4 regions of the Streptomyces sp. NPDC018833 genome follow, and region 1 is predicted to be linked to each of the others. Evidence: riboswitches for the same ligand, from Rfam matches in the RefSeq annotation. Region 1 holds a riboswitch; each other region holds the start of a gene.
What was found. A riboswitch is a leader RNA that binds a small molecule or an ion and turns the genes downstream of it on or off. The one in region 1 is predicted to bind cyclic di-AMP.
Positions count from the first base shown of each region.

Region 1 (5,061 bases):
ACCTCGGGGTCTGTGCGGCCGGACGTGGGAAGTCGCCGCTCGCCGCAGGGGCGCGCAGCATGGGAGATGCATGGCGGCGGTCAGTGCGCCGTGGGCGAAAGCGGCAGGGAGAACACCTGTGGGGCGAGAGCAGAGCAGGAGGTACGTCGCGCCGTGGCTGGTGCGCCTTCTGCCCGCAGCGATGATCCTCGGCGGCGTGGTCTTCGACCTGCTGACGCCTCCCCGTTTCACCGCGGTGCCGCTCTACGCGGCGGCACCGCTCATCGCGGCGCCGATCGTCACATGGGGCATGACGCTGCTCATCGGTATCGCCGCCGTCCTGGCGACGAGCGGTATGCACGCCTACAACAACACCTACGCCCAGATCACCGCGGTCACCGAGACCAGCACGGTGTTCACCGTGGCGGCCTTCGCGCTGCTGATCAACGGGGTCGTGGTGCGGGGCAGCGCACGGCTGGCCTCGGCGCGGGTGATCGCGGAAGCGGCGCAGCGTGCCGTGCTGCCCACCCCGGCGGACCGGATCGCCGGACTGCACATCGCCGCGCGGTACGAGGCGGCTCAGGCGGACGCGTTCATCGGCGGTGACCTCTTCGCCGTACAGGACACTCCGCACGGGGTGCGGCTGATCGTCGGCGACGTGCGCGGCAAGGGCATGGGGGCGGTGGCGGTGGTCGCCGTGCTGATCGGGGCGTTCCGGGAGGCCGCCGAGCAGGAGGGCTCGCTGGAAGGCGTGGCGCAGCGGCTGGAGCGGGCGCTGAAACGTGAGGGCATGCGGCGCGAGGGGGCTGACGCCATGGAAGGGTTCACCACCGCCGTGCTCGGTGAGATCCCGCCCGGCGACCGGACGGGGGACGGGACCGTACGGCTGGTGAACCGCGGGCACCCCGACCCGCTCGTGCTGCACGCCGACGGCGCTCTGGATGTGCTTGAGCCGTCCGAGGCCGCACTGCCGCTGGGGATGGGCGACCTCGCAGCGTGGCCGGATCACGCGCAGGAGTATCCGCTGCCCGCCGGGTCGACGCTGCTGTTCTACACGGACGGCCTGTCCGAGGCCCGCGACGCCCGAGGCGTCTTCTACGACCCGGGTGAACGGCTCCGGGGCAGCATTTTTCCCGGTCCCGAGGCCCTGCTCGATGCGCTGGTCGGCGACGTGCGCCGGTACACGGGCGGCGGGTCGACCGACGACATGGCGCTCCTGGCGGTCGGCCGGCCTGGGGAAGGGCAGCCGGAACGGCGGCGAACGGTTCCGGTCGTGGCCTTCGAGGACGAGAGCGGGGCGCATCGGCGGGGGGCGACGGCGCGAGCGGGCGGTACGAGTCGGGGCCGCCGGCACGGCCGAACGGGGTGAGGGGTGGCCGCGCCGGTGGGCGGGCCGCTGGGTGGCCTGTGGCAGGTGCGCACGGCGCGCAGGACACCGGACGGAGGACACCCGCGAGCGCATCCGTACGGTGCGTAGTCGGAGCGTGTCACTCTGCATAACATTTGACGCAACGTCAGAAGCGGTAGTCGATTCGAGGATTGATCAAGTCGCCCGATTCCGCCTGCTTCTGTCCCGGTAAGTCCCGGCAGTGGTCCTTAATGATCACTGGGAACGGCTTGGAATCCGGCCCCGCCGTCTATTAACGTTCGATAACGCAGCGCGGTCGTCCCAGTCGTCGCAAGAGGCGGCACCGTGCGCACGCGCCGAATCCCGCAAGGGAACCGGGGAACCACCAATTGGGGTGAATCGGGCGCCTTTTGCCGCTCAGTCCGCGGCCGAAGACGCCTGTAGGAGACCTTCCTGCTCCGAACCCGTCAGCTAACCCGGTAGGCGAGAAGGAAGGAAAGGAGTACGCCTTCGTGGCGTCCAACATGCCTGCCCCCGAGGCCCCGTTCGCGCCCGCTCCCTTCGGCGGCGACGCCGCGGAGCGGACGTGGGAGGAATGGAATCCCACCGAGGAATCCATCCGTCCGGTGCGCGGCCGGCACCGCGTCGTCAAGCAGCGCGGCGGGCTCGCCCGCAGCTCCACCGTCCTCGGCGTCGGCGTCTTCGCCGCGGTCGGCGCCGGTGGCATAGCGACCGCCCAGGACAAGCCCCCGGTCTCCATCTCCCTCCCGGACTCGATCGCGGACAACCTCCCCGACGCCAAGTCCCTTCCGGGCGTGGGCTCCCTCCTCTCCGACGACGCCGACTCCGAGGGCTCCCCGGCCGACGCGGCGCCGCTCACCGCGATGAGCACCGGCGCCGGCGACGGGACGGCCACCGGCGAGCAGACCGCCGGCGAGGCGCTGCGCGCCCGCATCCTCCAGCAGGCCGAGCAGCAGCGGGCCGAGGCGGACGCCGAGGCGAAGGCCGCCGCCGAGAAGCTGGCCGCCGAGCAGGCCGCCGCCGCGGCGGCGAAGCAGCAGAGTGAGGCCGAGGCCGAGGCGGCCGAGGCGAAGCGGAAGGCCGAGGAGGCCGCGCGGGCCAAGGCGGAGGCGGAGCGCCTCGCCAAGCTCGCCGCGAGCTACGCGCTGCCCACCTCCTCGTACACGATCACCTCCACGTACGGCGAGGCCGGCTCCATGTGGTCCTCCGGCCAGCACACCGGGCTGGACTTCGCCGCTCCCACGGGCACCCCGGTCAAGGCCGTGCACGGCGGCACGGTCAAGTCGGCCGGCTGGTCGGGTTCGTACGGCTACCGCATCGTGCTGGAGCTGGAGGACGGCACCGAGGTCTGGTACGCGCACCTGTCGTCGATGACCGCGAGCGCGGGTCAGCAGGTCGCCACCGGCGAGACCATCGGCCGCGTCGGCGCGACCGGCAACGTGACCGGGCCGCACCTGCACCTGGAAGTGCACACCCCGGGCGGCTCCGGCCTCGACCCCATGGCCTGGCTGCGGGACAAGGGCCTCACGGTCTGAGCGACCGAGGGGCCGAGCGCCTGCGGGCAGAGCGAACGCAGGGCTGACAGGCGCGCGGTACGGAGCTTCCGTGCCGCGCGTCCCCATGTCTCCGCCGGCCCTGGCGCACACCCCCCCGACGCCAGGGCCGGCGGAACCGCGATGCCACGACGCCCAGGGCCGACGGAACCGCCATGCCCCGGCGACAGGGGGCACGGGGACGGAATAGCCCTGGCCGGATGGGCCGTTGATCGACTCATGACTTCTCTTCGCACGCTCGGTTCGTCCGACCTCGCCGTCTTCCCGCTGGCCCTCGGCGGCAACGTCTTCGGGTGGACCGCCGACCAGGACCGGGCCTTCGCCGTGCTCGACGCGTACGCCGCCGCCGGCGGCAACTTCGTCGACACCGCCGACAGCTACTCCTCCTGGGTAATGGGCAACGAGGGCGGCGAGTCCGAGACCGTGATCGGGAACTGGCTGGCCTCGCGCGGCAACCGCTCCGAGATCGTCGTCGCCACGAAGGTGGGTGCCCACCCGCAGTACAAGGGCCTGTCCCCGGTGACCATCAAGGCGGCGGCCGAGGAGTCCCTGCGCCGGCTCCGTACCGACCACATCGACCTCTACTACACGCACTTCGACGACCCGTCCGTCCCCGTCGAGGAGATCATCACGGCCCTCGACGGGCTGGTGAAGGACGGCAAGGTCCGCACGATCGGCGCCTCCAACCTGAGCGCCGAGCGCCTGCGGGCGTCGCTGGACTTCTCCGAGAGCGAGGGCCTGGCCCGGTACGTGGCACTGCAGCCGCACTACAACCTCGTCTCCCGCGACACCTACGAGGGCGAACTGCAGGACACGGCCGCGCGGGCCGGTCTGGCCGCTGTCCCCTACTACGCGCTCGCGTCCGGTTTCCTCACCGGCAAGTACCGTCCCGGCGCGAGGGTCGACAGCGCGCGGGCGCAGGGCGCGGGCAGGCACCTGGAGACGGCGCGCGGCCTGAAGGTGCTCGATGCGCTCGACCGGATCGCCGGGGCGCGGGGTGCCGAGGTCGCCACCGTCGCGCTCGCATGGCTCGCCGCGCGGCCGACCGTCGTCGCGCCGATCGCCTCCGCCCGTACGGTCGAACAGCTGCCGGCCCTGGTCGCGGTCGGCGAACTGGAGCTGACCGAGGAGGAGCTCGCCGAGCTGACGGCCGCGTCTGCAGAGGAGGGAGCGTCGGGCCAGGCGTGATGGTCGGGCGCGTGTGGTGGGTGGCGCAGGGGCAGGGGCGGGACGTCGGGCCAGGCGTGATGGTCGGGCGCGTGGGTGGCTGGCGCAGGGGCAGGGGCAGGGGCGGGACGTCGGGCCAGGCGTGATGGTCGGGCGCGTGTGGCGGGCGGCGCAGGAGGGGGCTCGGGCGCCGGCTTGGACGGGGCTCACAACGGACCCGGTCAGTGGCGGTACGGGTTGTGGCCGCCGTAGTCGCGGTGGGGTGGCGGCGCGATCACGCGGCCCGTCGCCCGCGCCGCGTACACGAGCGCGGGCGCGGCCACGTCCCTGCGACGCCACAGGTGGTGCAGCAGTTCCCGCTCGCGCTCCGCGAAGTCCGGGCCCGCCGCGCCGCGGTGTGCCCGGTGGCGGAGAAAGGCGAGCGACGTCGCGAACGACTCGTACTCGGACACCGCGTGGCCCGCGGCAGGTCCGTACGTACGGCGGGCGAAGTCGCGCGCCATCGTGCGGGCGCGCATCGAGGACAGCGCCCGCGGCTCGGCCGCCGCCAGCCAGCCCGCGGCCGCGTAGGCGGGCAGCTCGTGGGATATCGTGCGCAGCTCGCGCTGCCGGGTCCATATGGTCAGCCACGTCAGCAGCCCGAAGGCGGGCACCATGAAGGCCGCGTACACGCCGTAGAAACCCCACGGGCCCAACAGCGACGCGGAGCCGTTCCACAGGGCGTGCATGCCCATCGCGAGGGCCAGACCCAGCAACGGCAGCGCGATGCGCCGTAGTCGGTGGCGCTGCGCGGCCAGCGCGGCGAAGCCGAAACCGATGCCGGTGAGCACCGTGAACAGCGGGTGGGCGAACGGCGACATCACGATCCGCACGAAGAACGTCGCCGCGGTGACCGATGCAAAGCCGGAGGTGCCGAACGCCTGGTCCTCGCCGAAGGCGTTGCCGAGGTACAGGATGTTCTCCGTGAAGGCGAAGCCGGTCGCCGTGAAGCCA
Region 1 is NZ_JBIRZM010000031.1:755-5,815, forward strand. Features, by position in the region: gene ACH5AF_RS34720 (PP2C family protein-serine/threonine phosphatase) at 71-1,348, shown strand; cyclic di-AMP (ydaO/yuaA leader) riboswitch at 1,672-1,828, shown strand; gene ACH5AF_RS34725 (M23 family metallopeptidase) at 1,840-2,883, shown strand; gene ACH5AF_RS34730 (aldo/keto reductase) at 3,121-4,089, shown strand; gene ACH5AF_RS34735 (PrsW family intramembrane metalloprotease) at 4,290-5,061, opposite strand, start outside.

Region 2 (5,061 bases), on a different contig from region 1:
GCGGCCGCCGCTCGATGTGGTGCCCCGACTGCCAGGACTGAGGGCCAGGGCACAGAGGCAGGGCGCAGAACACGGCACCGAGCAGGGTCGGCTACGGCTTCAGGAGGGTCTTGACCATGCCGTCGGCCTTCGCCTGGAACATCGCGTACGCCTCGGGGCCCTTCTCCAGCCGCATTATGTGGGTCGCGAAGCCCTCGACACCGAGCGGATCGGCGTCCGTCAGCACCGGAAGGATGTCGTCCACCCAGCGGTGGACATTGGCCTGGCCCATGCGGAGCTGGATCTGCTTGTCGAAGAGGGTGAGCATCGGCACGGGATCCGCCATGCCCCCGTAGACCCCGGCCAGCGAGATCGTGCCGCCGCGCCGCACCGCGTCGATGGCCGTGTAGAACGCCTGCAGCCGGTCCACCCCGACGTGCTCCATGACCCGGCGGGCCACCCGTCCGGGCAGCAGGCCCGTCGCCCACTGGCCCGCCTTGGCGACCGGTGCGCCGTGGGCCTCCATGCCCACGGCATCGATGACCGCGTCCGAGCCCCGGCCGTCGGTGAGCTCGCGGACCGCGTCGGCGACGTCGTCGTGCTCGCGCAGGTCGAGTGCCTTCACGCCCCGTTCCTCGGCCCGGTCGAGGCGCTCGGGGACGAGGTCGACACCGATGACGAGTCCGGCACCGCGGTGGAGCGCCACGCGGCACGCCATGTCGCCGATCGGCCCGAGGCCGAGGACGGTCAATGACCCGCCGGACGGGACGCCGGCGTACTCCACGGCCTGCCACGCGGTCGGCAGCACGTCCGACAGGTAGACGAAGCGCTCGTCGGGCGGTCCTTCGGGCACCTTGACCGGCAGCTTGTCGCCGAAGGGCACCCGCAGGTACTCGGCCTGCCCGCCGGGCACCTGCCCGTACAGCTTTGTGTAGCCGAACAGCGACGCGCCCGTGCCGCGGTCGCGCACCTGGGTCGTCTCGCACTGCGAGTGGAGTCCTTGGGCGCACATGAAGCACTCGCCGCACGAGACGTTGAACGGGACGACGACGCGGTCACCGGCCGAGAGGCTTCGCACCTCGGGGCCGGTCTCCTCGATGATGCCCATGGGCTCGTGGCCGAGGATGTCGCCCGGGTCGAGGTAGGGGCCGAGGATTTCGTACAGGTGCAGATCCGAACCGCAGATGCCGGTCGAGGTCACCCGGACGATGACATCCGTCGGCTCCTTGATGCGGGGATCGGGGACCGTCTCGATCCGGACGTCCCTCCGGCCCTGCCATGTCAGCGCGCGCATCGTGTCCTCCCACGTGATGTCGGTGGGCGGCCGGCGGCCGCCGTACGGGCGCAGCCGCGCACCCGAACACCACGAGCGAGTACCCGAATCGGGCGAGGTCATTACATACGGAATAAATCGGACTATTCCCGAACGGTGAAGTGTCGGAATTTTCCGTACGGGCACCTCCCTTTTTATTGCCCTAATGTCCGTTTAGAGGTGACTAGGGTGGCTCTTTGCTTTTTGTTCTCGCTTCCGTGATGTCGGTCACGCGACGCGGCCGCGGGGTCGGCGGCTGACTGCGCAGCTTCCTTGTGGGGAACGCGAGTTGAGTTCTCGACAGGAAATCAGGAAGGTCATTTACGTACTGTTTTTCCGCCTTGGCATTGCGGTTGTGAATTCATGGCTTGTTCCTTCCGGTCGCTCTCCCTTACGGTCACCGCAATCCGGATGGACCGCCGAGTCCTGCCGCCATCCGGAATCCGACCACACGCACTCGTTCGGCAGGAGCGGGGGACCCAGGTAAGCCGCCGATCCGGAATCCGGAACGGCTCGGGGTGAAGTCGCACCGACCATGCGACCGGGCATCTCCAGCCCGAACCCGACAGCTCACCTCGCAGGCGACGGAGAGGAATGCGTCATGCCTGCAAAGGGTAAGCACCGCCGTCACAAGTCCAGCCGGCTCACCCGCGGCCTCGTCGCCGCGGGCATGGGCGGTGCAGCGTTCGCCCTGCCGGTGATCGGCGCGACCACCGCCGGTGCCGCGCAACCGGCCCAGTCCGCGACCGCGAAGGCCGTCGTCACGGCATCCGCCGCGGCGAAGAAGGCCCCCACGACGTACACGGTCGTCGCGGGTGACTCGCTGGCGAAGATCGCCCAGGAGCACTCCCTCAGTGGCGGCTGGAAGAAGCTCTACAACGACAACCGCCGGAACATAGGCGCTGACCCGTCGCTGATCCGCCCCGGTCTGAAGCTCAGCATCGGCGCCAAGGCCAAGCCCTTGGACCGCGCCACCGACACCGCCCGCGCCGACCGCACCGCGGCCCGCACCGCCCCGGTGGCGAAGAAGGCCCCGGCCGCGAAGCCCGCCAAGGCCAAGACGTATTCCGACGATCTCGACGGCTGGATCAAGGAATCGCTCGACATCATGGCCAAGCACGGAATTCCCGGCACCTACGAGGGAATCCACCGGAACATCATGCGTGAGTCCTCCGGAAATCCGCTGGCGATCAACAACTGGGACATCAACGCGGTGAACGGTACGCCTTCCAAGGGTCTTCTCCAGGTGATCGACCCCACGTTCCGGGCCTACCACGTGCCCGGCACGTCGATGGACAGCTATGACCCGGTCGCGAACATCACCGCCGCGTGCAACTACGCCGCCGCCAGGTACGGCTCCATCGACAACGTGAACGGTCCGTACTGACCGTAGCCCCGTATTCGCGGCTTCGATTGCAGATGGAATCGCGCCGGGCTCCTGTTCTGACATCACGTCAGCGCGGCGTCCGGCGCGGCCGTGTGCCCGCCCGGTGCCGGAAGGCGGAAGGTAGGGGCATGCGACTGCTGCTGATCTCCGACACTCATGTGCCCCGCCGCGCCCGCCGGCTGCCCGACGAGGTGATGGCCCGTGTCCAGGAGGCCGATGTGGTCGTCCACGCCGGCGACTGGGTCGACACCGCGACCCTCGACCTGCTCGAGGCCCGTTCCGCCCGCCTCCTCGCCGTGTACGGCAACAACGACGGCGCCGAACTGCGCGCCCGGCTGCCGGAAGTGGCCCGGGCGGAGCTCAGCGGCCTCCGGTTCGGCGTCGTGCACGAGACCGGCCCGGCCCGCGGACGGGAACAGCGGTGCGCCGACCGCTTTCCCGACCTCGACGTGCTCGTCTTCGGCCACAGCCACATCCCGTGGGACACCACGGCCCCCGGCGGCCTGCGGCTCCTCAACCCCGGTTCCCCGACCGACCGCAGGCGCCAGCCCCACCACACGTACATGACCGCCCAGGTGGCGGACGGTGCGCTCACCGAGGTCCGGCTGCACCGCCTGTGAACGGAACCGGGTAGTTTTACGGTCAACCGATCCGAGGAGCCCGCCCGTGTCCGCCAGGCCCCGCCTCCTGTTCGTCACCGACCTCGCCTACCGGGCCAAGGGCCGACGGTACTGCGACGAGGACATCTTCCTGTCCTCCCGGCTGCGCCAGGACTTCACCCTCGCACTCGCCCACCCGGCGGACGCAGCCGCGCTGATGGACGACTTCGACGGTGTCGTGGTCCGCAACAGCGGTCCCGTACTGCACTACCAGGACGCGTACGACGCCTTCCGCGACCGGGCCGTGCAGCGCGGCACCCGGGTCTACAACCCGCTGAGCGCCCGCGGGGACATGGCCGGCAAGCAGTACCTGCTGGACCTCACCAGGGCCGGATACCCGGTCATCCCCACCGTCGACCGGCTCGACGACCTCGGGCTGCTGCCCGCCGCCGACGAGTACGCCGTCAAGCCCAAGACCGGCGCGGACTCCATAGGGCTACGCTTCGTGCGCCCCGGCATGCTCCCCGACCTCGCCCGCGGCGACGTCCTGATCCAGCCGCGCGTCGACTTCCGCTACGAGGTCTCCTTCTACTTCGTCGACGACACCTTCCAGTACGCCCTGCACGCCCCCGACCCCGCCCGCCGCTGGGACCTTGAGCCGTACGAGCCCACCGGGGACGACCTCGACTTCGCCCGGCGCTTCATCGCCTGGAACACGGTCGACCACGGGATCCAGCGCGTCGACGCCTGCCGTACCCGCGACGGCGCACTGCTGCTCGTCGAGTTGGAGGACCTCAACCCCTACCTGTCCCTGGACCTGGTCGGCGACACGACCCGGGAGGCGTTCGTCGCGGCCATGAAGTCCTCACTGCACCGCTTCCTCGCGACCCCGGCCACCCCCGCCCCGTAGGGACGCGCCCGAGCGCCGGCCACCCCCGCCCCGTAGGGACGCGCCCGAGCGCCGGGCACCCCCGCCCCGTAGGAACGGGCCCGAGCGCCCCCGGCCGCTCAGGGCCGGGTGCGAGATCGTCACCGACGCGGTGGTCCAGCACCTGCGACTGACGTTCCTGTCCGCGCTCGTCAGTCGCCCTCGCACGCCGTCGCCGAGTGCCCGATCAGCGAACCTCGTAGACATCGGGTTGCCGGTGAGAACCGCCTGACCGGAGCAGGCCGACGCCGGGTGACCGTGGGCTCGTTCACCCCCAGGAAGCCGCCGCCTACCTCACGGGCGTACTCACAGCCCGCGACCGCCACGAGCCAACCGACCAGCTCAACAGCCTTGTCGCCGACCTGGGACACCTGCCCCTCGCCCTGGCCGCGCTACATCATCGCCGCGGACCTGACCTGTGCCTCCTACCGAAGGCTGCTGGCCGACCTGTTGCCGCAACCCGGGACCCTCCCCGACGACCAGACCGCCACCCTGGCCGCCACCTGGTCACTGTCCATCGAACGAGCAACCGGATCCGCCTGGCGGGCCTGGCCGCCCCATGCTCCGGCTGGCAGCCCTGCTCGACAGCCCCCCGACGGTGGACCCCCGCCGAGGGCCGGGCGGGTGAGCGGCGCGTTCGGTGTTCGCCGTTGCGTCCGACGACGAAGTTCCCCGCCACCTGTCGGCCCCAGGCCGACCCACCCCCACGCCACGAGACACCCGCGAGCGCACCGGCATCAAGAGGCCACCGCCCTCCGTACCCACCTTTTTGTGGGTACTTGTCGACGCATGGAGGCAGAGGGGAACCTGGTCACACGGCGGCCGAAGGGACGCCGGATCCACGTGAGACGGGGGT
Region 2 is NZ_JBIRZM010000010.1:148,398-153,458, reverse strand. Features, by position in the region: gene ACH5AF_RS21255 (Fpg/Nei family DNA glycosylase) at 1-41, shown strand, start outside; gene ACH5AF_RS21250 (zinc-dependent alcohol dehydrogenase) at 92-1,273, opposite strand; cyclic di-AMP (ydaO/yuaA leader) riboswitch at 1,734-1,888, shown strand; gene ACH5AF_RS21245 (transglycosylase SLT domain-containing protein) at 1,893-2,678, shown strand; gene ACH5AF_RS21240 (metallophosphoesterase family protein) at 2,807-3,298, shown strand; gene ACH5AF_RS21235 (hypothetical protein) at 3,345-4,187, shown strand.
Region 2: it holds a riboswitch for cyclic di-AMP, as region 1 does, so the genes downstream of both, ACH5AF_RS21245 (transglycosylase SLT domain-containing protein) here and ACH5AF_RS34725 (M23 family metallopeptidase) in region 1, are expected to answer to the same signal.

Region 3 (5,061 bases), on a different contig from region 1:
CGGCGTGCCGCTGGAGGTCGTGGTCGTCGGCGACTGCCCGCTCGACGAGAAGCTGGCCGCACAGCTGCAGGCCGCGCGCGAGGCGATGGTCAACGCCGCGAAGTACGGTGGCGCGGGAGGGGCCGTCCAGGTGTACGCGGAGGTCGAGGGGCGTACGGTCTTCGTCTCCGTGCGGGACCGTGGGCCGGGATTCGACCTGGACGCCGTTCCCGGCGACAGAATGGGCGTAAGAGAATCGATCATCGGCCGGATGCAGCGCAACGGCGGCACGGCACGGCTGCGCACGGTGCCCGGTGGGGGCACCGAGGTGGAGCTCGAGATGGAGAGGGCTGACGGATGACCGAGTCTGCGGAAGAGAGCGTCGAGCGGCGGGTGCGGGTCGTGCTCGTCGACGACCACCGGATGTTCCGCGCCGGTGTGCAGGCCGAGATCGGGCAGACCGAGCGCACCGGGGTCGAGGTCGTCGGCGAGGCCGCCGACGTCGACCAGGCGGTCACCGTGATCACGGCGACCCGGCCGGAGGTCGTCCTGCTGGATGTGCACCTGCCCGGCGGCGGCGGTGTGGAGGTGCTGCGCCGCTGCGCGCCGCTGATGACCGCGGCGCAGCACCCGGTGCGTTTCCTGGCGCTGTCGGTGTCGGACGCCGCCGAGGACGTCATCGGTGTGATCCGCGGCGGCGCCCGCGGCTATGTCACCAAGACCATCACCGGCACGGACCTGGTCGACTCGATCTTCCGGGTGCAGGACGGCGACGCGGTGTTCTCGCCGCGGCTCGCGGGCTTCGTGCTCGACGCGTTCGCCTCGACGGACGCGCCGCCGGTCGACGAGGACCTGGACCGGCTGACGCAGCGGGAGCGCGAGGTGCTGCGGCTGATCGCACGCGGGTACGCGTACAAGGAGATCGCCAAGCAGCTGTTCATCTCGGTGAAGACGGTCGAGTCGCATGTCTCGGCGGTGCTGCGGAAGCTGCAGCTGTCCAACCGTCATGAGCTCACCCGGTGGGCGACGGCCCGGCGCCTGGTCTGACGGTGAACGGGGCGAGGAGCCCATCGATGCCTGACCGCGTCGGACGGGCTTCCTCGTCCGGGATCTCGTGAGCGGCGGGCGGGACCGGCCGGTCGGGGTAGCGGACGACGAACGGTCCGATGCGCCGGTGGCCGGGCGAGCGCAGCGCGTGCGTGCGCATATGGTCCGGCCGCGTGCCGTTCCCCGACCCGCTCGGCGAGCGAGGCGCCGGCCAGGTACGTGTCGGGGTCCGGGGCAGGAGCGAGCTGCAGGCCGGGGTCGATGCTGCCGGAACGGTATTGCGCCGTGACGACACGGTATTGCGCCGTGACGACGGAGCCGAGGGCGTTGGGGGGCGTTGAGCCGCTCCGTCCTGCGGGCGGCCTCGTCGCTCAGCTCGTCGAGCGCTCTGCGGGCCTGTTCCGTCCGCTCCTTGGCGCCGTTGTACTTCTGGGTCGCCTCTTCGGCCTCCAGGTACAGCTTGTCCACGCGGGCCTTGAGCCGGGCGGGGGTGAGGCGCGGCTCGCCGTGCGCGGGAGCATCGAGCGCGGTCGCCGCGCCGGCGAGCGCCAGGGTGGCTGCGGTGCGGGCGGTCGGCCCGTTGAGCGGACGCTGCTTCGGTTTCCGGTGCGCCGCCACGAGACGTACCCATCCTTCCTGCGTACCTGCGTACCTGCGTACCTGCGGTCCGGCGGCGCTCCGCACAGGGGAAACGGCGCGCCGCCGGATCTTTCGGCGGTGGCGGCCGGTGCCGTCCGGCTGCGTGACGGCGGTGGGGAGTCGGCCACCGGTCGCCGACGCTAAACCCGGCGGTCACGGAAGGAGGCGTAAGGACCTCAAGTGCCCGAACCTGGACACTGCTGTCCGCTTTCTTCGCCCCGAGTCGCCGGTGCCGGGCCGTATTGCGGAGCGGCCCCGACCGATCGCCGTGATGGGGCTCCCCCGACCGCCGGGCGGTGGTATGGCGACGATTAGGCTCCGGCCCATGGACGTACTCATCAATGTCTTCGTCGCTCTGCACATCATCGGCATCGCCTCCCTGCTGGGCGGCTTCCTCGCCCAGATGAAGGCGATAGGCGCGGGCACGGCGCGCTTCAACCCGGCGATGCTGCACGGGGCGCTGACGATGCTGATCACCGGCGTCGCGCTGGTGGGCCTCAACCAGGCCGACGACCAGGCGGTCAACAACCTCAAGATCGGCATCAAGCTGGCGGTGCTGGTGGTGATCCTGGGCCTGGTCTACGTCAAGCGGGACGAGGAGACGGTCGACAAGGCGCTCTTCGGCGCCGTCGGCGGTCTGACGGTCGCGAACATCTTCATCGCGACGCTCTGGACCTGAGCCGCCGTCCCCCCGGAGCACGCGCGCCCGGACGGCGGGACCGTCCGGGCGGGCGCGGGAGCAGGAGGGGTCAGACCGGGCGGATGCTGCCGTAGATCGGCATGTAGTAGATGGACTCCTCGCGGACGTTGTCGCCCGGCTTCGGCGCGTGGATCATCTTGCCGTCGCCGATGTAGATGCCGACGTGGCTGATGTCGTCGTAGAAGAACACGAGATCGCCAGGCAGCAGGTCCGCCGTCGCGACGCGCTGCCCCACCTTCACCTGGTCCCAGGTGGTGCGCGGCAGATCCACACCGGCCGCCTTCCAGGCCGCCTGCGTCAGCCCCGAGCAGTCGTACGAGGACGGGCCGGTCGCACCCCAGACGTACGGCTTGCCGATCTGGGCGCGGGCGAAGGCCAGGACCTTGTCGGCCCTGGCCGCGTACGTGCCGTCGTCCGTGCCGGTGCCGGTGCCGGTGCCGGTGCCCGTCTCCGGCGGCGGCTCCGCGCTTTCCCGCTGCCGCTCCGCCTCTGCCTCCGCCTCTGCCTCCGCCTCGGCGCGGGCCCTCGCCTCCGCCTCCGCCTTGGCCTCGGCCCTGCGGCGCGCCTCCTCCTCCTTCTCGCGCTCGATCGCTGCCAGCCGGGCCTTCTCCTCGGCGGTCAGCTTCGACAGCAGGGTGCGCGCCTCGGCCAGCTTCGCCTGGACCTTCTGCTTGCTGATGCGCAGGGCCTGCTGGGAGTCGGTCAGCGACTCCAGCCGCTTGGTCGCCTGTGCGCGCTGCTTCGCGGCCGCCGCGCGCTCGGTCTCGTAGTCGCTGACGGCCGTCCGCTGCTGGTCGGTCATCCGGTCCATCAACTGCGTCTGGTCGAAGTACGCCTGAGGACTGTCCGCGAAGAGCAGCGCCGCGGTCGGGGTGAGCGCGCCGGTGCGGTACTGCGCGGCGGCGTAGTTGCCGAGGGCGCGGCGCGACTCGTTCAGCTTCTCCGCGCGCGCGGCCGCCTGGTCGAGCAGGGTGTCGACCTCACGGCGCTTCTCGGCGGTGGCCTCTTTCGCCTGGTTGTACTCCTGGGTCGCGCTGCCGGCCTGCCGGTAGAGGTCGTCGACCTTCTTCTGCACCTCTTCGACGGAGGGCTTCGGGTCGCTGGGCGCGGCGGTGGCGCTCTGTGTCGACAGGAGGGTGACGCCGGCGAGGGCGGCCGTCGTGAACCCGACGGCGGAGGAGGGTTTCGTGCTGCGGCTGCGGATCCTGCGATGCGACGCCAAGGCCGGCATCTCCTTCTTCCGTGGACCGCCTACCGGGTTAGCTGTCGGGTTCGGGCGAACGGAAGATGCCCTACGGACCGCATCACATAGTGGTCCGATTCACCCCGGTTGTGCATAGTTCGGGTCCCCGGTTCCGAACGCCCCGACAGGGCGCCCGAATTCAGCGGAGTCGGCCCGTTCGGCGCGGTTCGCCGGGAGGGGTACGGGCCGTCTGGTCGAGCACGCTAGCCAACTCGTGCGCACGCTGTGAAGGTTGATGTTCGATATGTCCGATACATTTTCGTGACCTTTTTCGGAGGCGGCCATTCACCCCCTGTCCCGGTGGCGCCCCGGACAGGCGCGGTCACGGAATGTGACCTGCGCGTATGGGCATGCGGGCCCGGTTGTCGGTCCGGCCGCCTAGACTCGATAAGCGATGAGCAGCCTCTTTGACGACAGCTTCCTGGCGGACCTCCAGCCCCATGGGGAGGAGCCTCCTCCGCCGCCCGAGGAGTCCACTCCGGAGCCGATCCCGGACGACCTCTTCCAGGGCGCCTACGACGTGCCGCCGGCCCGCGACGGGTACTACCGCGACGGCGCGCCCCGCCCTGTCGTCGACGCGGCCGCCCTGCTGGAGGGGCTGAACGAGCAGCAGCGTGCCGCCGTCGTCCACACCGGCTCCCCGCTGCTCATCGTCGCCGGCGCCGGCTCGGGCAAGACGCGCGTGCTCACCCACCGCATCGCCCATCTCCTGGCCACCCGGCACGTCCACCCCGGCCAGATACTGGCGATCACCTTCACCAACAAGGCCGCCGGCGAGATGAAGGAGCGCGTCGAGCAGTTGGTCGGCCCGCGCGCCCACGCGATGTGGGTCATGACCTTCCACAGCGCCTGCGTCCGCATCCTGCGCCGTGAGTCGAAGAAGCTGGGCTTCACCTCGTCGTTCTCGATCTACGACGCCGCGGACTCGAAGCGGCTGATGTCGCTGGTCTGCCGCGACCTGGATCTGGACCCCAAGAAGTTCCCGCCGAAGTCCTTCAGCGCCAAGATCTCCAACCTGAAGAACGAGCTGATCGACGAGGAGGCCTTCGCCGACCAGGCGGCGGACGGTTTCGAGAAGACGCTTGCCGAGGCGTACCGGATGTACCAGTCGCGGCTGCGCGAGGCCAACGCGCTGGACTTCGACGACATCATCATGACCACCGTCCACCTCCTCCAGGCGTTCCCCGACGTCGCCGAGCACTACCGGCGCCGCTTCCGGCACGTCCTCGTCGACGAGTACCAGGACACCAACCACGCTCAGTACACGCTCGTGCGCGAGCTGGTGGGCACAGGGTACGAGGACCTGGACCCCGCCGAGCTGTGCGTCGTCGGCGACGCCGACCAGTCGATCTACGCCTTCCGCGGCGCGACCATCCGCAACATCCTCCAGTTCGAGGAGGACTACCCGGATGCGACGACGATCCTGCTGGAGCAGAACTACCGCTCCACCCAG
Region 3 is NZ_JBIRZM010000035.1:5,733-10,793, reverse strand. Features, by position in the region: gene ACH5AF_RS35075 (PspC domain-containing protein) at 1-340, shown strand, start outside; gene ACH5AF_RS35070 (LuxR C-terminal-related transcriptional regulator) at 337-1,026, shown strand; partial or broken gene ACH5AF_RS35065 (NlpC/P60 family protein) at 1,194-1,644, opposite strand; gene ACH5AF_RS35060 (hypothetical protein) at 1,991-2,344, shown strand; gene ACH5AF_RS35055 (NlpC/P60 family protein) at 2,415-3,596, opposite strand; cyclic di-AMP (ydaO/yuaA leader) riboswitch at 3,599-3,763, opposite strand; gene pcrA (DNA helicase PcrA) at 4,003-5,061, shown strand, end outside.
Region 3: it holds a riboswitch for cyclic di-AMP, as region 1 does, so the genes downstream of both, ACH5AF_RS35055 (NlpC/P60 family protein) here and ACH5AF_RS34725 (M23 family metallopeptidase) in region 1, are expected to answer to the same signal.

Region 4 (5,061 bases), on a different contig from region 1:
CAGGGCGGCGAGGAGATCGTGCTCGCTTCCGACGCGGGCGGTGCCGACGCCGCGCTGGACCGCCTGGCCAAGCTCGTGGCCGAGGGTCTGGACGAACTCCCCGAGACCGTCTGACCCCCGCATTCCGGTGAGCCGGTCCCGTCCGGCCGACTCACTCGACGACCATGGCAGAGCCGCGGCGTTCCGAAAAAGGAAGCCGCGGCTTTTGCGTTTCCCGTACGTTCACCGGGAACAAATGAATTCGGGCAGCCCGAAAAAGCAGCGGGGCCGAATAAGTCCCCTCTTGTATACGGCTCGATTGTTAATTGCGGATGCTCGCGATGTTTACGGGATGTTGCGAAGTCCTCACCCGCTCCGGGCGCCTCAGCCGGTGTGCGGCCGACGCCCTTTCCACATGCAGTGCCGTGAGCGACCGGGCCCGTTCCACATCGCCGCGCGCCACGGCGTCCACGATCGCGCCGTGCTCGGCCCAGGACTCGACGGGCACGGCCGGCTGGTCGACGGCGTACATCCAGGCGATCTTGTGCCGCAACTGGGTGAGCAGGGCGGTCAGCCCGGGGCTGCCGCAGGCCTGCGCGAGTGTCTCGTGGAACCAGGCACCCAGGGACCGCAGGTCCTCGCCCTGGCCGCGACGGGCCCGTTCCTGACCCAGCCTCACCAGGCCCCGCAGCACCTTCAGATGCGCCTCGGTCCGCCGCTGGGCAGCGCGCGCGGCGCCGAGCGGCTCCAGCAGCATGCGGATCTCCAGGAGGTCGGCCGCCTCCTGTTCGGTGGGCTCGGCGACATGGGCGCCGGCGTGACGCCGGGTGACGACGAAGCCCTCGGACTCCAGCGTGCGCAGCGCCTCGCGCACCGGGACGCGGGAGACCCCGTAGCGGCGGGCGAGGTTCTCCTCGGTGAGCCGGCTGCCGCGCTCGAATACACCGGAGATGATGTCGTCGCGGATCGCCGTGCATACAGAGTGCGCGGGAATGCGCATGTCCGAACCTCCGCCTTGATACGCGCGAAACGCAGCCGACTGACTCGTGTCCAGTGACTCTATTCCAGTCCGCGGGATTTTCCGATGGCCGACCGCATTCCATGGATTCTTTTGGCCGGAAACGGCGGAATGCGATCGTTCGAGCGGCCCGCCCCGCGGACTCGCGATCGGGCAGGGCACGGCGGCACCGCCCCGGGCACGGGACCGACAGGCCACGGCGGCACCGCCCCGCACACGGCACCGCCCCGACACGGGAGCGGGCAGGGGACGGCGGGACGGACCCGGACACAGGACACAGGAGACGCGGGCGGGGCCCACGGACGCGGAAGGCCCCCGGCAGCAGGCAGATTCCAGGGGCCTTCCCAAGAGCCGTCGGTCAGACGCTGACGCCGCGGGCGCGCAGATACGCGACCGGGTTCATGTCGGAGCCGTACTCCGCCGTGGCCCTGGCCTCGAAGTGGAGGTGGGGGCCGGTCGAGTTGCCGGTCGAGCCGGAGAGACCGATCTGCTGACCGGGCATGACCTGCTGGCCGACCGAGACGTTGATCGACGACAGGTGGCCGTACTGGGTGTAGGTGCCGTCGTTCATGCGGAGCACGATGTTGTTGCCGTACGCGCCGCCCCAGCCCGCCTCGACGACGGTGCCGGCACCGACGGCCATGACCGAACTTCCGGACGCGGCACGGAAGTCGACGCCGGAGTGGCTGCCGGAGGACCACAGGGACCCGCCCGCCTGGTAGCCGGTGGTCACGTACGAGCCCGCGACGGGGAGCTGGAAGGAGTTCAGGCGCCGGCGCTCGGCCTCGCGGGCGGCGCGCTCCTTGGCCTCGCGAGCCTCCTTGGCCCGCGCTTCGGCCCTGCGCTTCGCCTCGGCCTCGGCCTTCGCCTTCGCCCGGGCCTTGGCGGCGGCCTCGGCGGCCTCCTGCTTCTGGGCGGCGGCCTGGTCGGCGATCTCGTCGGCGATGGACCCCATGGAGACGATCTGGGTCAGGCCGGTGTCCTCGACCGAGGGCTCGGCTTCGGCGGCGAGTGCCGGAGAGGCGAGGCTTCCGATGACGCCGGTAGTGGCCAGAGTCGCGACTCCGGCGAAACTCGCACTCCTGCGCGTGCGGCGGCTCGGGGCACGGTGCTTCCCGGTGGCACGGGTGAACGCCATGAAAAGGCTGGTCCTTTCCTTCCTTCTCGCCTACCGGGTTAGCTGACGGGTTCGGAGCAGGAAGGTCTCCTACGGGCCCCTCCGCGCGGGCGAAGGCGTCCGATTCACCCCAGGGAATCGACCTCTCGTGCCCGCTGGCGGGCACGGAGGGTGGGTCCCCGGCTCCCCGGGCTCGCGCCTGAAGGGGACTCGGCGATGACTGTCCGATGCCGCGGGTGCGGCGTGATCCAGGCGAACAGCCGGACCGACGCTAGGCAGGTCATCAGCCGATAACCAAACGGACAGCCTGTTTTGTAGCGCATGCCACAGGGCAGACAGGCAGCCTCTCCTGCAAAACGGATAAAGCACGGAACCCCGGCAAAGGACTCGAAGCCGGGGTTCCGCTGGAATCGGCAGCGCTCGTTCTGTACCTGTCCGCCCGACAGGTGGCCTTTGATCAGCCCGTGACGACGGTCACTTCACCGATGCCGAGCGCCCTGACGGGCTCCTCGATCTGCGCCGCGTCGCCGACCAGCACGGTGACCAGACGGTCCACAGGGAACGCGGAGACCGCCGCCGCTGTCGCCTCCACCGTCCCCGCCGCGGCCAGGCGGGCGTACAACTGCGCCTGGTAGTCGTCCGGGAGGTGCTGCTCGACCTGATCGGCGAGCGTGGCCGCGACCGACGCCGCGGTCTCGTACTTCAGCGGGGCCACGCCGACCAGGTTCTGCACGGCCACGTCGCGCTCGGCGTCGGTGAGCCCCTCCGCCGCGAGCGTGCGCAGCACCTTCCACAGGTCGTCGAGCGCGGGACCGGTGTTGGGGGTGTCCACGGAGCCGCTGATGGCCAGCATCGAGGCGCCCGAGCCGTCCGGAGCGGAGAGCAGCACCTGGCCGAAGGCCCGTACGCCGTAGGTGTAGCCCTTCTCCTCGCGCAGGACGCGGTCGAGCCGGGAGGTCAGCGTGCCGCCCAGGCAGTACGTGCCGAGCACCTGGGCGGGCCAGACACTGTCGTGGCGGTCGGGACCGATACGGCCGATGAGCAGCTGCGTCTGCACGGCGCCCGGCCGGTCGACGATGATCACGCGGCTGGTGTCGTCGGCGGTGACGGCAGGCACGGGCCGGGTTTCCGCCTTGTCACCCGTCCAGGCCCCGAGGGTGTCGGCAAGGACGGCGTCCACGTCGATCCCGGACAGGTCGCCGACGATCACGACGGTCGACGTGGCGGGCCGTACATGTGCCTCGTAGAAGGCACGCACGGCAGCAGAGTCGATCCTGGCGACCGTCTCCTCGGTCCCCTGACGCGGGCGCGACACCCTCAGGGACGACGGGAAGAGCTCCTGGGAGAGCTGCTTCGCCGCGCGGCGGGCCGGGTTGGCCATCTCGTGCGGGATCTCGTCGAGCCGGTTGCGCACCAGCCGGTCGACCTCGCCCGCCGCGAAGGCGGGGGCGCGCAGCGCCTCGGCGAGCAGGCCGAGCCCCTTGGGCAGCCGGGAGGCGGGGACCTCCAGGGAGACGCGGACACCGGGGTGGTCCGCGAGCGAGTCGAGCGTGGCGCCGCAGCGCTCCAGCTCGGCGGCGAACTCCTCCGCGCTGTGCTTGTCCGTACCCTCCGACAGGGCGCGCGCCATGATCGTGGCGACGCCGTCGAGCCCCTCGGGCTCGGCCTCCAGCGGGGCGCCGAGGAGGATCTCCACGGCGACGACCTTCTGGCCCGGGCGGTTGCAGCGCAGCACCGTCAGCCCGTTGTCCAGCGTGCCGCGCTCGGGGGCGGGGAAGGCCCAGGGCCGGGCGGTGCCGGGGGTGGGCTGCGGGTGGAACTCCATGGTCACGGCAGCGTCGCTCACTGGTCCGCCCCCTTGTGCTCGTCGTTCTCGTCGGCCGCCGCGGCCTCGTCACTGTCGTCGGCGGAGATGGGCTCGTAGACCAGTACGGCCCGGTTCCGGGGGTGCAGCCGTGCCTCGGCGACCGCCTGCACCTCCTCGGCGGTGACGTCGAGGACGCGCTGCACGGCGGTCAGCGCCAGCTGCGGGTCGCCGAACAGGACGGCGTAACGGCACAGTTCGTCGGCGCGGCCGGCGACGGTGCCGAGCCGGTCGAGCCATTCGCGCTCCAGCTGGGCCTGGGCGCGCTCCATCTCCTCGGGCGTCGGGCCCTCGGCGGCGAACCGCGCGAGCTCCTCGTCGACCGCGGCCTCGATCTGCGGGACCTCGACACCGCCGGACGTCTTGACGTCCAGCCAGCCGAGCGACGGGGCACCGGCCAGGCGCAGCAGCCCGAACCCGGCGGCGACGGCCGTCTGGTCGCGGCGGACCAGGCGGTTGTGCAGGCGGGAGGACTCGCCGCCGCCGAGGACGGTGAGCGCCAGGTCGGCGGCGTCGCACTCGCGGGTGCCGTCGTGCGGGAGACGGTAGGCGGCCATCAGGGCGCGGGCGGGCACCTCCTCGACGATCTCCTCGCGCAGCTGTTCGCCGATGACCTCCGGCAGGGAGCCGTCGCGCGGGGGCTGCTTGCCGTCGTGCGAGGGGATGGAGCCGAAGTACTTCTCGATCCACGCGAGCGTCTGCCGCGGGTCGATGTCGCCGACGACCGACAGGACCGCGTTGTTCGGCGCATAGTACGTGCGGAAGAAAGCGCGGGCGTCTTCGAGGGTCGCCGCGTCGAGGTCGGCCATCGAGCCGATCGGCGTGTGGTGGTAGGGGTGGCCCTCGGGGTAGGCCAGGGCGGTCAGCTTCTCGAACGCCGTGCCGTACGGCACGTTGTCGTAGCGCTGGCGGCGCTCGTTCTTGACGACGTCGCGCTGGTTCTCCATCGACTCGTCGTCGAGCGCGGCGAGCAGCGAGCCCATGCGGTCGGCCTCCAGCCAGAGCGCCAGCTCCAGCTGATGGGTGGGCATGGTCTCGAAGTAGTTGGTGCGCTCGAAGCTGGTGGTGCCGTTCAGCGAGCCG
Region 4 is NZ_JBIRZM010000018.1:32,323-37,383, forward strand. Features, by position in the region: gene ACH5AF_RS29090 (HPr family phosphocarrier protein) at 1-114, shown strand, start outside; gene ACH5AF_RS29095 (GntR family transcriptional regulator) at 302-979, opposite strand; gene ACH5AF_RS29100 (M23 family metallopeptidase) at 1,356-2,135, opposite strand; cyclic di-AMP (ydaO/yuaA leader) riboswitch at 2,149-2,340, opposite strand; gene ACH5AF_RS29105 (M16 family metallopeptidase) at 2,572-3,939, opposite strand; gene ACH5AF_RS29110 (M16 family metallopeptidase) at 3,957-5,061, opposite strand, start outside.
Region 4: it holds a riboswitch for cyclic di-AMP, as region 1 does, so the genes downstream of both, ACH5AF_RS29100 (M23 family metallopeptidase) here and ACH5AF_RS34725 (M23 family metallopeptidase) in region 1, are expected to answer to the same signal.